Caldalkalibacillus thermarum: one gene and its partner. The protein of the gene in region 2 binds, or shares a complex with, the protein of the main gene of each other region. Links are inferred from orthologs where the notes say so. Each region holds a gene or a part of one and is shown on either strand. Other genes may lie near its edges. The genes, in order: rpsG and tig.

Region 1 (4,036 bases), on a different replicon or contig from region 2:
GCTTGAGCTTGAGCTTTACCGGTTTGAGCCAATACAGTGGTAATGGCAGCAGTTAAGGTTGTTTTACCATGGTCAACGTGACCAATCGTACCAACGTTGACGTGCGGCTTGGTACGTTCGAACTTTTCTTTAGCCATTATGATGTTCCTCCTTTAATTAAGAGAATTATTTTTTAAGTTTTTAAGTATGGGATTTTATAGGAGTTAAGAAAGGATTCATCACCATGTGGTGATCCAGCTGAATCCTTTCTTAGCTTACAACATGATAACTGGGCTTGACAATAGCTGTGCCTGTTATGCTTTTGATTTTTCCACAATGGCATCAGCAATGTTCTTGGGTGCCTCTTCGTAGTGATCAAAGACCATCGTGTATGTGCCGCGCCCTTGTGTTTTGGAACGCAATGTGGTAGCATAGCCAAACATTTCAGACAAGGGCACCATCGCTCTGATCACCTGGGCGTTGCCGCGAGTATCCATTCCTTCTACCCGTCCGCGGCGGGCGTTAATGTCACCCATGACATCACCCATGTATTCTTCAGGCACAACGACTTCCACTTTCATAATGGGTTCGAGCAAAACAGGATTACATTTTTTAGCTGCTTCTTTCAAAGCCATGGAAGCGGCGATTTTGAAGGCCATCTCACTGGAGTCCACATCATGGTAACTTCCATCAAAGAGTGTAGCCCTCAAGTCAACCATAGGATAACCGGCTAACACACCGTTTTGCATTGCCTCTTCAATACCTTGCTGTACGGCAGGAATGTACTCTTTAGGCACAACCCCACCAACAATTTTGTTGACGAATTCGAAGCCTTGTCCTCTCTCAAGCGGTTCAAATTCAATCCAAACGTGGCCGTATTGACCGCGTCCACCAGACTGACGGATGAACTTGCCTTCCACTTTAGCTGATGTGGTAAAGGTTTCTTTATAGGCCACTTGCGGATTCCCGACATTGGCCTCAACTTTAAACTCCCGCTTGAGACGGTCGACAATGATATCCAAGTGCAGCTCGCCCATACCGGCAATCGTGGTTTGGCCGGTTTCTTCATCGGTTTCGGTACGGAATGTGGGGTCTTCTTCGGCCAGCTTAGCCAAAGCAATGGCCATCTTTTCTTGGTCCGCCTTGGTCTTAGGCTCAATCGCCAGTTTAATGACGGGCTCTGGGAAGGTCATGGACTCCAGGATAACCGGATTTTTCTCATCACACAATGTATCCCCTGTTGTCGTATCTTTCAACCCCACAGCAGCGGCAATGTCTCCGGCGTAAACTTCGGAGATTTCTTCGCGGTGGTTGGCATGCATTTGCAGGATACGCCCAATCCGCTCCCGTTTGCCCTTCGTGGAGTTAAGCACGTAAGAACCAGATTTCAGCGTACCAGAGTAAACACGGAAGAACGTCAATTTACCCACATAAGGATCGGACATGATTTTGAAAGCTAAAGCAGCGAAAGGTGCGTTGTCATCAGCCTCACGGGTCACCTCCTCCTTGCTGTCCGGCAGCTCCCCTTTAATGGCCGGAATATCCAGCGGAGAAGGCAGATAATCAACAACACCATCTAACAAGAGTTGTACCCCTTTATTCTTATAAGAGGAACCACAGAACACGGGATAAAACTCCAGGTTACATGTCCCCTTGCGTAATGCCGCTTTGATTTCTTCAACCGTCAGCTCTTCACCTTCAAGATATTTCATCATTAATTCTTCATCGGTTTCAGCTACGGTTTCAAGCAGGTAGGTGCGCCATTCTTCAGCTAATTCCTTATACTCGTCGGGGATCTCACGGGCCTCACTGCGTGTACCCAGATCATCCAGGTAGTAGTAGGCTTTCATAATGACTAAGTCAATAATCCCCTGAAAGGTATCTTCTGCTCCGATGGGAAGCTGAACAGGAACAGGCTTAGCTTGCAGGCGCTCCTCCAAACTTTTGACAGACGCCAGAAAATCGGCACCTACAGCGTCCATTTTATTGACATAGACAATGCGGGGCACATGATAGGTGGTCGCCTGGCGCCAAACCGTCTCCGTTTGCGGTTCAACACCGCTTTTAGCATCCAGAATAGCGACCGCTCCATCTAATACGCGCAGGGAGCGTTCAACTTCAACGGTGAAATCGACGTGCCCAGGTGTATCGATAATATTGATCCGGTGACCCTTCCATTGCGCAGTGGTGGCAGCAGAGGTGATCGTAATCCCGCGCTCTTGTTCTTGTTCCATCCAGTCCATTGTTGCCGCACCCTCATGAACTTCTCCGATTTTGTGTGTGCGGCCGGTATAGAACAAGATGCGCTCGGTCGTGGTTGTTTTCCCTGCGTCAATATGGGCCATAATCCCGATATTGCGCGTCTTTTCTAAGGAGAACTCCCTAGGCATACCTTCTTCTCCTTTCTGAACAATGTAGCCTCAACTTACCAGCGATAGTGGGCAAAAGCTCGGTTGGCTTCAGCCATTTTATGCGTATCTTCACGTTTCTTAACCGCAGCACCCGTGTTATTCGCTGCATCAATAATTTCGGCAGCCAAGCGTTCCTCCATGGTTTTCTCCCCGCGCAGACGGGCATAGTTGACAATCCAGCGCAAACCTAAAGAAATGCGTCGTTCAGGGCGCACTTCAACTGGCACTTGATAGTTGGCACCACCCACACGGCGCGCTTTAACTTCCAAAACAGGCATCACATTCTTTAACGCCTGCTCAAAGACTTCCATCGGGTCTTTACCTGTGCGCTCACGGACAATATCGAAGGCACGGTAAAGAATACGTTCAGCTTTCCCTTTTTTCCCGTCTTTCATAATGCGGTTGATTAAGCGGGTAACCAGTTTGCTGTTATAGATTGGATCAGGTAGTACGTCTCGGCGTGGCACAGGACCTTTGCGAGGCATCGTGTCTCCCTCCTTTTTGACCATTTTTGTGTTGGATAGCAGCGGCTTAAGCCGCGCCATCCGATCCTTCTCACCTTTGTCGTGATTCCTTTGTCTTTTAACCTATCAGCTGGATAATCAATCAATGCTCTTATTTCTTCGGACGCTTCGTTCCGTATTTGGAACGGCCTTGTTTGCGGTCTTGAACACCAGCAGTATCCAAAGCCCCGCGAATAACACAACGCTGTGCTCCTGCAAGTTGTGGCCGATACCAGGGATATATGCGGTAACCTCAATGCCGTTGGTTAAACGTACACGGGCATACTTACGCAGAGCAGAGTTTGGTTTTTTAGGCGTCATGGTGCCTACACGTGTACATACCCCGCGCTTTTGAGGTGAACTCAAGTCAATTTGTTCTTTGCGGAAACTGTTGTAACCTTTTTGCAAAGCAGGTGATTTGGACTTGGTCACTTTTACTTTACGACCTTTGCGTACGAGCTGGTTAATTGTTGGCATATTTACACCTCCTTCCAATTCATGCACACAGATCCGGGTGGTTCATCCTGGATAAAAGTAAAGTTTTTGTTCAGGCACAATGGCCTGAACAAAAACATGCTGTCCATTACTTTTCGATGACCACACTGCTTGCGCCAACATCAATGCCGCACACTTTGCCAAGTTTGCGCATGGAATCAACATAACTCACGGGGACTTGATGGTTTTCACACGCCGCTTTGATACGGGAAATCAACTGTGGGTCAGCATCTTGGGCGATGATCACCTCTTTGGCTTCTCCCCGCTCAACCGCTTTTAACGTTTGCTTTAAACCCACTTTCACTTTTTGTGCCTGCTTCACTTTTTCATAAGACATAAGCATCCTCCAAAGCGACAGGACTTTCTGACACACAGTTGATATAATATCATCCTCGACTTTGCCTGTCAATATCATTTTTCCACGGCAACAGGTTCATCCTGGTTCACTTCGGGTGTTTGCTTTTCCTGATCTTTAGCTTTTTGTTGCTCCTCCGCATGAACCACTTTGGTCAAGCGGTATCGGGCCATGCCCGTGCCAGCCGGAATCAGCTTGCCGATGATCACATTCTCTTTCAAGCCCAAGAGCGGATCACGTTTTCCTTTGATCGCTGCATCAGTCAAGACACGCGTCGTTTCCTGGAAGGAAGC
Region 2 (6,469 bases):
TGGCTTCTTCCAAAACAAGACGGGCTGCTGCTGTTTTCCCTACCCCGGGAGGTCCATAAATAATCACATGCTGTGGGTTAGGGCCGCACAGGGCTGCCCGCAGCGCGCGGATGCCGCTTTCTTGACCGATGATCTCACTAAATGACGTGGGCCGCACCTTTTCGTTCAGGGGCTCTGTCAAGGAGATCGAACGCAGGCGGCGCAACTGTTCCAATTCCTTTTTTGATTCCCTGTCGACAGCGATGCGGCTGGATCGCTGATTGCGCAACAAATTCCAAAAATAGAGCCCGATGATGATCCCAAAGAACACCTGAATCAGGATCACGATCATCATAAAATCCATTGTTATTCACTCCCCGACGCTTGACAAGATTTCCTGTTGATATTTTGTAGTATTGCCTCATGGAAGGGGAGATAAACAAAAAAGCTGCTTAAGAAACCCTTAAGCAGCTAGCGATTTATGGCAATGATGGATCAGGCACTTTCTTTTGGTTTTTCGTTTTGCAGCACTTGCCCTTCCGTCGTAATCAGCACCGGTGGCAGCTGATTTTCCACGACGCTTTTGGTAATCAGGCATTTCTTGATATCATTGCGGGACGGCAAATCAAACATCACATCCAGCATAATGGACTCAATGATGGACCGCAACCCGCGAGCCCCGGTGTTGCGTTTGATGGCCTCTCTGGCAATGGCGCGCAAAGCTTCCTCTTCAAATTCCAGCTCGACGTTATCCATTTCCATCAATTTCTGGTACTGTTTAACCAAGGCGTTTTTCGGCTTGGTCAAAATGTCCATCAGAGCCTCTTCATCCAGCGGCTCCAAGGTTGCCACAACGGGCAGGCGGCCGACAAACTCCGGGATTAAACCAAATTTAATTAAATCCTCTGGCAGCACTTTAGACAAATATTCTCCCGGTTTCAACTCCCGGCTCTCGGATGCGGTGCCGAAACCAATCACCTTCTTGCCGATGCGGCGCTTGATGATTTGTTCCAACCCGTCAAAGGCACCGCCGCAAATAAACAAAATGTTGGTCGTATCAATCTGAATAAACTCTTGGTGCGGGTGTTTGCGCCCGCCTTGAGGCGGAACACTGGCGGTGGTGCCTTCCAGGATTTTAAGCAGGGCTTGCTGCACACCCTCACCGGAAACGTCGCGCGTAATTGACGGGTTTTCCGACTTGCGGGCCACTTTATCGATTTCATCAATATAGATGATCCCATGTTCAGCCCGTTCCACATCATAATCAGCCGCTTGAATCAATTTGAGCAGGATGTTTTCCACATCCTCACCCACATATCCGGCTTCGGTCAGGGACGTGGCATCGGCAATCGCGAAAGGCACATTGAGGATGCGGGCCAGGGTTTGGGCCAGCAGGGTTTTACCGCTCCCTGTCGGCCCCAAAAGCAAAATGTTGCTTTTGGACAGTTCCACATCATCGTTTTTGGATCCGGAACGAATGCGCTTATAGTGATTGTACACGGCGACAGAAAGCGCCTTCTTGGCCATATCTTGCCCGATGACGTAATCATCCAAATGCTTGCGAATTTCATGGGGCTTCGGTAATTCCTTGAGATCCAGCTCCTCTTCGTGCCCCAGTTCTTCTTCTACAATTTCGGTGCACAGCTCGATACATTCATCACATATATAAACACCAGGCCCGGCGACAAGTTTGCGCACCTGGTCCTGTGATTTGCCGCAGAATGAACATTTCAGTTGGCCTTTTTCGTCATTGAACTTAAACATGTTATCACCCCTTTAGCTTTGGTTGACCCGGCTGATCACCTGATCCACCAAGCCGTATTCCTTTGCTTCTTCCGCACTCATGAAGAAGTCCCGGTCCGTATCCCGCTCGATTTTTTCCACCGGTTGCCCCGTCCGTTCGGCGTAAATACGGTTTAATTTTTGTTTTGTTTTGATAATCCAGTCAGCATGGATTTTAATATCCGCGGCTTGCCCTTTTACCCCGCCCAAAGGTTGGTGCATCATGATTTCACTGTTAGGCAGGGCAAAGCGCTTGCCTTTTGCACCAGCCGCCAATAGGAACGAGCCCATACTGGCAGCCAGACCCACACAGATGGTGGAGACATCAGGTTTTATGTATTGCATAGTATCGTAAATCGCCAACCCGGCGGTCACAGAACCTCCGGGAGAATTTATGTATAGATACACATCTTTTTCTGGGTCTTCAGCCGCCAAAAACAAAAGTTGGGCAATGACACTGTTGGCCACATGATCATCGATGGGGGTGCCTAGAAAAATAATGCGGTCCTTTAACAGGCGTGAATAGATATCGTAAGCCCTTTCACCGCGATTGGTTTGTTCCACAACATACGGTATCAGGTTCATTGGACCACTCCCTTTATATTAAAACATATTGGTTATGAAACAAGGCACGTATAAACACGTACCTTGTTTCTAATGTTAACTTTAATATCCTAGTTTATGCAACTGTTTTGCTGTGATTGACCAACAGATCGATGGTCTTTCTCATCTTGATGTCTTCCCGGATGGAGGACTCGTTGCCTTGCCCTGCAAAGACTTTCTTAATTTCGTCTTTGTCGCGGCCGTACAGTTCAGCTAATCTTTCCAGCTCGGCCTCCATATCTTCCTCTGTTACCTCGATATTTTCGGCCTTGGCAATCGCCTCCAAGGTCAGGTTGATACGCACCCGCTTTTCGGCAGCTTCTTTAAACTGTTCTTTCAGTCCTTCCAGATCAGTGCCGGTGAATGTAAAGTAGGTATCAAGATCAAGCCCTTGCAGGCGCAAGCGCTGTTCGAAATCGCTGATCATGTGTTCAATTTCGTGATCGATCATCACTTGGGGAATGTCGATCGTGGCATTTTCAGCTGCTTTTTCCACTACCGTTTCCCGTTTGTAGTTTTCTTCTTCCTCTTTGGCCCTTGCTTCTAATTTCTTGCGCAAATCGGCTTTATACTCCTCCAGGGTGTCAAACTCAGAGACATCTTTGGCAAATTCATCATCTAACTCAGGCAGTTTTTTGCGCTTGATTTCATTCACTTTCACCTTGAAGGTGGCTTCTTTGCCCCGGTATTCCTCAGCATGGTAGTCCTCGGGGAAGGTGACCTTAATTTCTTTTTCTTCCCCTTTTTTCATACCTATTAATTGGTCTTCAAAGCCTGGAATAAACGTATTAGAGCCGATTTCCAGGCTGTAGTTTTCTCCTTTGCCGCCTTCAAAGGGTTCACCGTCGATAAAACCTTCAAAGTTAATGACGGCCATGTCACCTTGCTGAACCTCTCCATCTTCCACGACAATCAGTTCAGCTTGCCGTTCCCTGACCCTGTTCAGCTCCTCTTCTACCTGTTCGTCGGTCACGGAGAAATCTTTTTCTGGCACTTCCAGGCCTTTATATTCGCCCAGTTGAACTTCAGGCTTAACGGTCACTGTCGCTTTAAAAATCAGGTTTTTATCTTTTTCCAACTGCTCAATGTCCACCTCAGGGCGGTCAACAGGTTCTATCCCGGTCTCTTCCACTGCTTGTTGGTAAGCCTTGGGTAAAATAATGTCCAAAGCATCTTGGTAGAGAGCCTCCACGCCAAAGCGGGCTTCAAAAATTTTGCGCGGCACTCTTCCTTTGCGGAAGCCGGGAACTTGCACCTTCTTAACCACTTTTTTAAAGGCTTGGTCAAGGGCTTTGGCAAACTCTTCTTTATCTACCTCAACGGTCAAGACCCCTTGATGATTATCAATTTTTTCCCATTTTGCACTCATCTTGAGCTGTTCCCTCCTCAACATTCCTTCCCTGATTTAGAACAATTAAAACGTTAAAAAATGAACCTATGTATTGGAACTTAAAGGATAACCACTTTATTATAACATATACTAAGGTTTTTCAACAAACCCTACAATTGCATCAGCCAGCCGGTGAGCTCCTCTGCCTGCTGTTGAATAACAGAAGTTGTCAGCTGATAAAGTTGAGGCAAATCGCGTTCTAGGCTCCGCCCGGCCAATTCCGGATCAATTACATTTAATGTATAATAATGGAGTGCTGCTGTCCACTGTAAATGATTGGTGAAGTCCGGCAAAAAGGGATAATGCTTTTCCAAGCCATAGACCCATAATTCCTTAGCCATAGCGACCAGGCTGGGATTATCAGCACTTGTCTCCTCCAATGTCAAACAGGGGCGCAGCACTTTTTCCGGCCAGTGTTCAAAGGAGAGGGGCACATCTTGAATATTGACACACTGGATGTTCTCTCCTTTTTTCACCTGGAAAGAGATGGGCCAGGGACAGGTGCGCCTGATTGTCTGCAAGATTTTGGTTTTCAACGTCCAATCCCCTTGGTCAGACAGAAAGAAATGTTCCAGAAGTTTCATAACTCTCAAATCTGTAAAATGGGCCATCTCTTCAAACGTTTGCCACTGTCTGGCATACCTTTCACTTAAGAGCCCTTGCTGCCAGCGAGATATGAGCGCCGGAGAAAGGCCCTCTTGCCGTTCAGGAGAAGCCGGATTTGTGGACAAACCTTGGTTTTTCCGAAAGGGATACGGAATCAGATTGTCACTCACCGCAAGCACCTACTTTTACCAGCGTATGCTTTCATAATGCAAAAAAATGCCACTGAAAGTCAAGGGCATATGTAACAGAAACACGCTTAATTTGCTTGGCTAACCCTTTAAAAAATAAAAATGGCGTCCCAGAGAGGATTCGAACCCCTGACCGACGGCTTAGAAGGCCGCTGCTCTATCCAGCTGAGCTACTGGGACGCAAACAGTGTATTCTGATTTGCAATCATCAATTCAAGTGGAGCGGGCGATGGGAATCGAACCCACGCTACCAGCTTGGAAGGCTGGAGTTCTACCACTAAACTACGCCCGCCCGATGCTGGCGGTTAACCCGCCAGCGACATCATATAATATACACCACTTTTGAGCAGGAGTCAACCTCCTATTCCAATCCCGCGGTCAGACAAGTTCCGTACAAAATTCTTTAAGGCGTTAAAACGGTGACTGATGCGGTTCTTTTCCTCCGGTGGAAGTTGGGCCATGGTCTTTTGAAAGCTTGGTAAATAGAAAACCGGGTCATATCCAAAACCAAAAGAGCCGGAAGGTTGAAGGGCAATATGCCCCTCACAACTGCCCTTGGCAATAATGGGATCACCTTGGCCATCCACATAAGCGATCACACAAATGAAGCGGGCCGTACGCTGTTGGAGGGGAATCCCCTCCAGCTCCGCCAACAACTTGGCGATATTGTCCTCATCGGAAGCATGCTCTCCCGCATAACGGGCTGAGAAAACACCTGGCCTGCCTTCAAGTGCATCCACCGTGAGGCCGGAGTCGTCTGCCATGGCGGGCAGTTTGTAATGGCGATGATAGGCCTCTGCCTTTTTAAGGGCATTTTCTTCAAATGTGGCTCCATCTTCAACCACGTCAGGAGCTTCGCCTGGCATATCCTCAAGGGTGAGCACTTGAATCCCCAAGGGTTTTAGCATCATGGCGTACTCCTTTTGCTTTCCGCGATTTTTGGTCGCCAGCAACACCTTCACCCTACGATACTCCTTCCGTTTTAATTGGACAGCTGTTCCTCAGTGCTGGTCTGTTCTGTGCTAACCTGTTCTGTACTGGGCTGTTCATTTGCAACAGAATCCGGTTCCGGCTGACGGCCGATCAGGTATGCAACCGGGCCCAACACATCCTTTTGCACCATGATCAACTCCTGAATCCCTTTCTCCGCATAAGCAAGCAGGACATTTAACTGATCGCGGGTAAAGGGATGCTCTTCACCTGTGCCCTGAATCTCCACGAATTCCCCCTTGCCAGTCATCACCACGTTCATGTCCACACGGGCTTGGGCATCTTCTTCATAGCAAAGATCCAATAAAATGAGATCGTCCTCCAGTATGCCCACACTGGTGGCTGCCAAAAAATCTCGCACAGGCAGATGGTTGAGTTGTTCTGTCTCCACCAGTTTGTGCAAAGCAAAACACAAGGCGATAAAGGCACCGGTGATCGAAGTTGTGCGTGTTCCTCCATCCGCTTGGATGACGTCACAGTCCAGCCAGATGGTTCGCTCTCCCAATGCTTCCAAGTCAACAACAGAACGCAAGGCACGGCCAATCAAACGCTGAATCTCCATGGTGCGGCCGCTTAATTTTCCTTTGGACGATTCACGCACGTTGCGCTGCTCGGTAGCCCGGGGCAACATGGCATATTCTGCCGTCACCCAGCCTTTACCCTGTCCGCGCATGAACGGGGGCACTTTATCTTCGACAGTAGCGGTACAAATCACCCGCGTATCGCCCACTTCAATCAAAACGGAACCTTCCGCATGTTTAATATAATGGGGATGAATCTTGACTTGGCGGAGCTGGTCCGAACCGCGTTGATCTTTCCGCATTACACACTTCCTCTCCTCTAATTCTCCTATTCTGTTATAGGGTGTTCAGCCCGGGTTTTTTCATCCAGCCAATTGTTTCAAGCATCCTAACTTAACCATAATCCTTAC

What was found.
Region 1: the proteins of tig (region 2) and rpsG are in contact, whole or in part, in a crystal structure (PDB 3GTY), measured with the Thermotoga maritima proteins. The link is inferred for Caldalkalibacillus thermarum from one-to-one orthologs. Residues at the interface, in WP_004081061.1 of Thermotoga maritima: Glu122, Val124, Val129, Leu130, Tyr133, Glu188, Gly259, Ile262, Tyr263, Glu266, Ser270, Glu273, Gln274, Glu277, Arg308, Gln311, Ile312, Ser315, Tyr316, Glu325, Arg329, Arg336, Leu363, Phe366, Trp367, Arg373, Leu377, Arg381, Leu384, Glu387; in WP_004081843.1 of Thermotoga maritima: Lys34, Lys52, Lys55, Glu59, Arg62, Gln63, Glu66, Asn67, Lys69, Val71, Arg95, Ala109, Lys110, Lys111, Gly112, Arg113, Pro114, Glu117, Glu121, Ile124, Ala125, Tyr127, Asn128, Asn129, Thr130, Gly131, Lys135, Asp139, Arg142, Met143.

Annotation. Positions count from the first base shown.
Region 1 is NZ_BMKZ01000012.1:33,759-37,794, forward strand. The notes cover bases 1,141-4,036. They hold rpsG (30S ribosomal protein S7), read right to left. Parts: upstream 2,876-4,036; coding sequence 2,405-2,875; downstream 1,141-2,404. Other genes in these bases: fusA (elongation factor G), read right to left, coding at 1,141-2,369; IEW48_RS06600 (50S ribosomal protein L7ae-like protein), read right to left, coding at 3,477-3,725; rpoC (DNA-directed RNA polymerase subunit beta'), read right to left, coding at 3,800-4,036. Also shown: tuf (elongation factor Tu), read right to left, coding at 1-137; more of fusA, read right to left, coding at 294-1,140.
Region 2 is NZ_BMKZ01000033.1:1,460-7,928, forward strand. The notes cover bases 1,588-4,452. They hold tig (trigger factor), read right to left. Parts: upstream 3,734-4,452; coding sequence 2,441-3,733; downstream 1,588-2,440. Other genes in these bases: clpX (ATP-dependent protease ATP-binding subunit ClpX), read right to left, coding at 1,588-1,743; clpP (ATP-dependent Clp endopeptidase proteolytic subunit ClpP), read right to left, coding at 1,756-2,346; IEW48_RS12205 (hypothetical protein), read right to left, coding at 3,865-4,452. Outside these bases: ATP-dependent protease LonB, read right to left, coding at 1-343; more of clpX, read right to left, coding at 475-1,587; more of IEW48_RS12205, read right to left, coding at 4,453-4,530; rdgB (RdgB/HAM1 family non-canonical purine NTP pyrophosphatase), read right to left, coding at 4,902-5,459; rph (ribonuclease PH), read right to left, coding at 5,531-6,361. UniProt on the Bacillus subtilis protein: Involved in protein export. Acts as a chaperone by maintaining the newly synthesized protein in an open conformation. Functions as a peptidyl-prolyl cis-trans isomerase.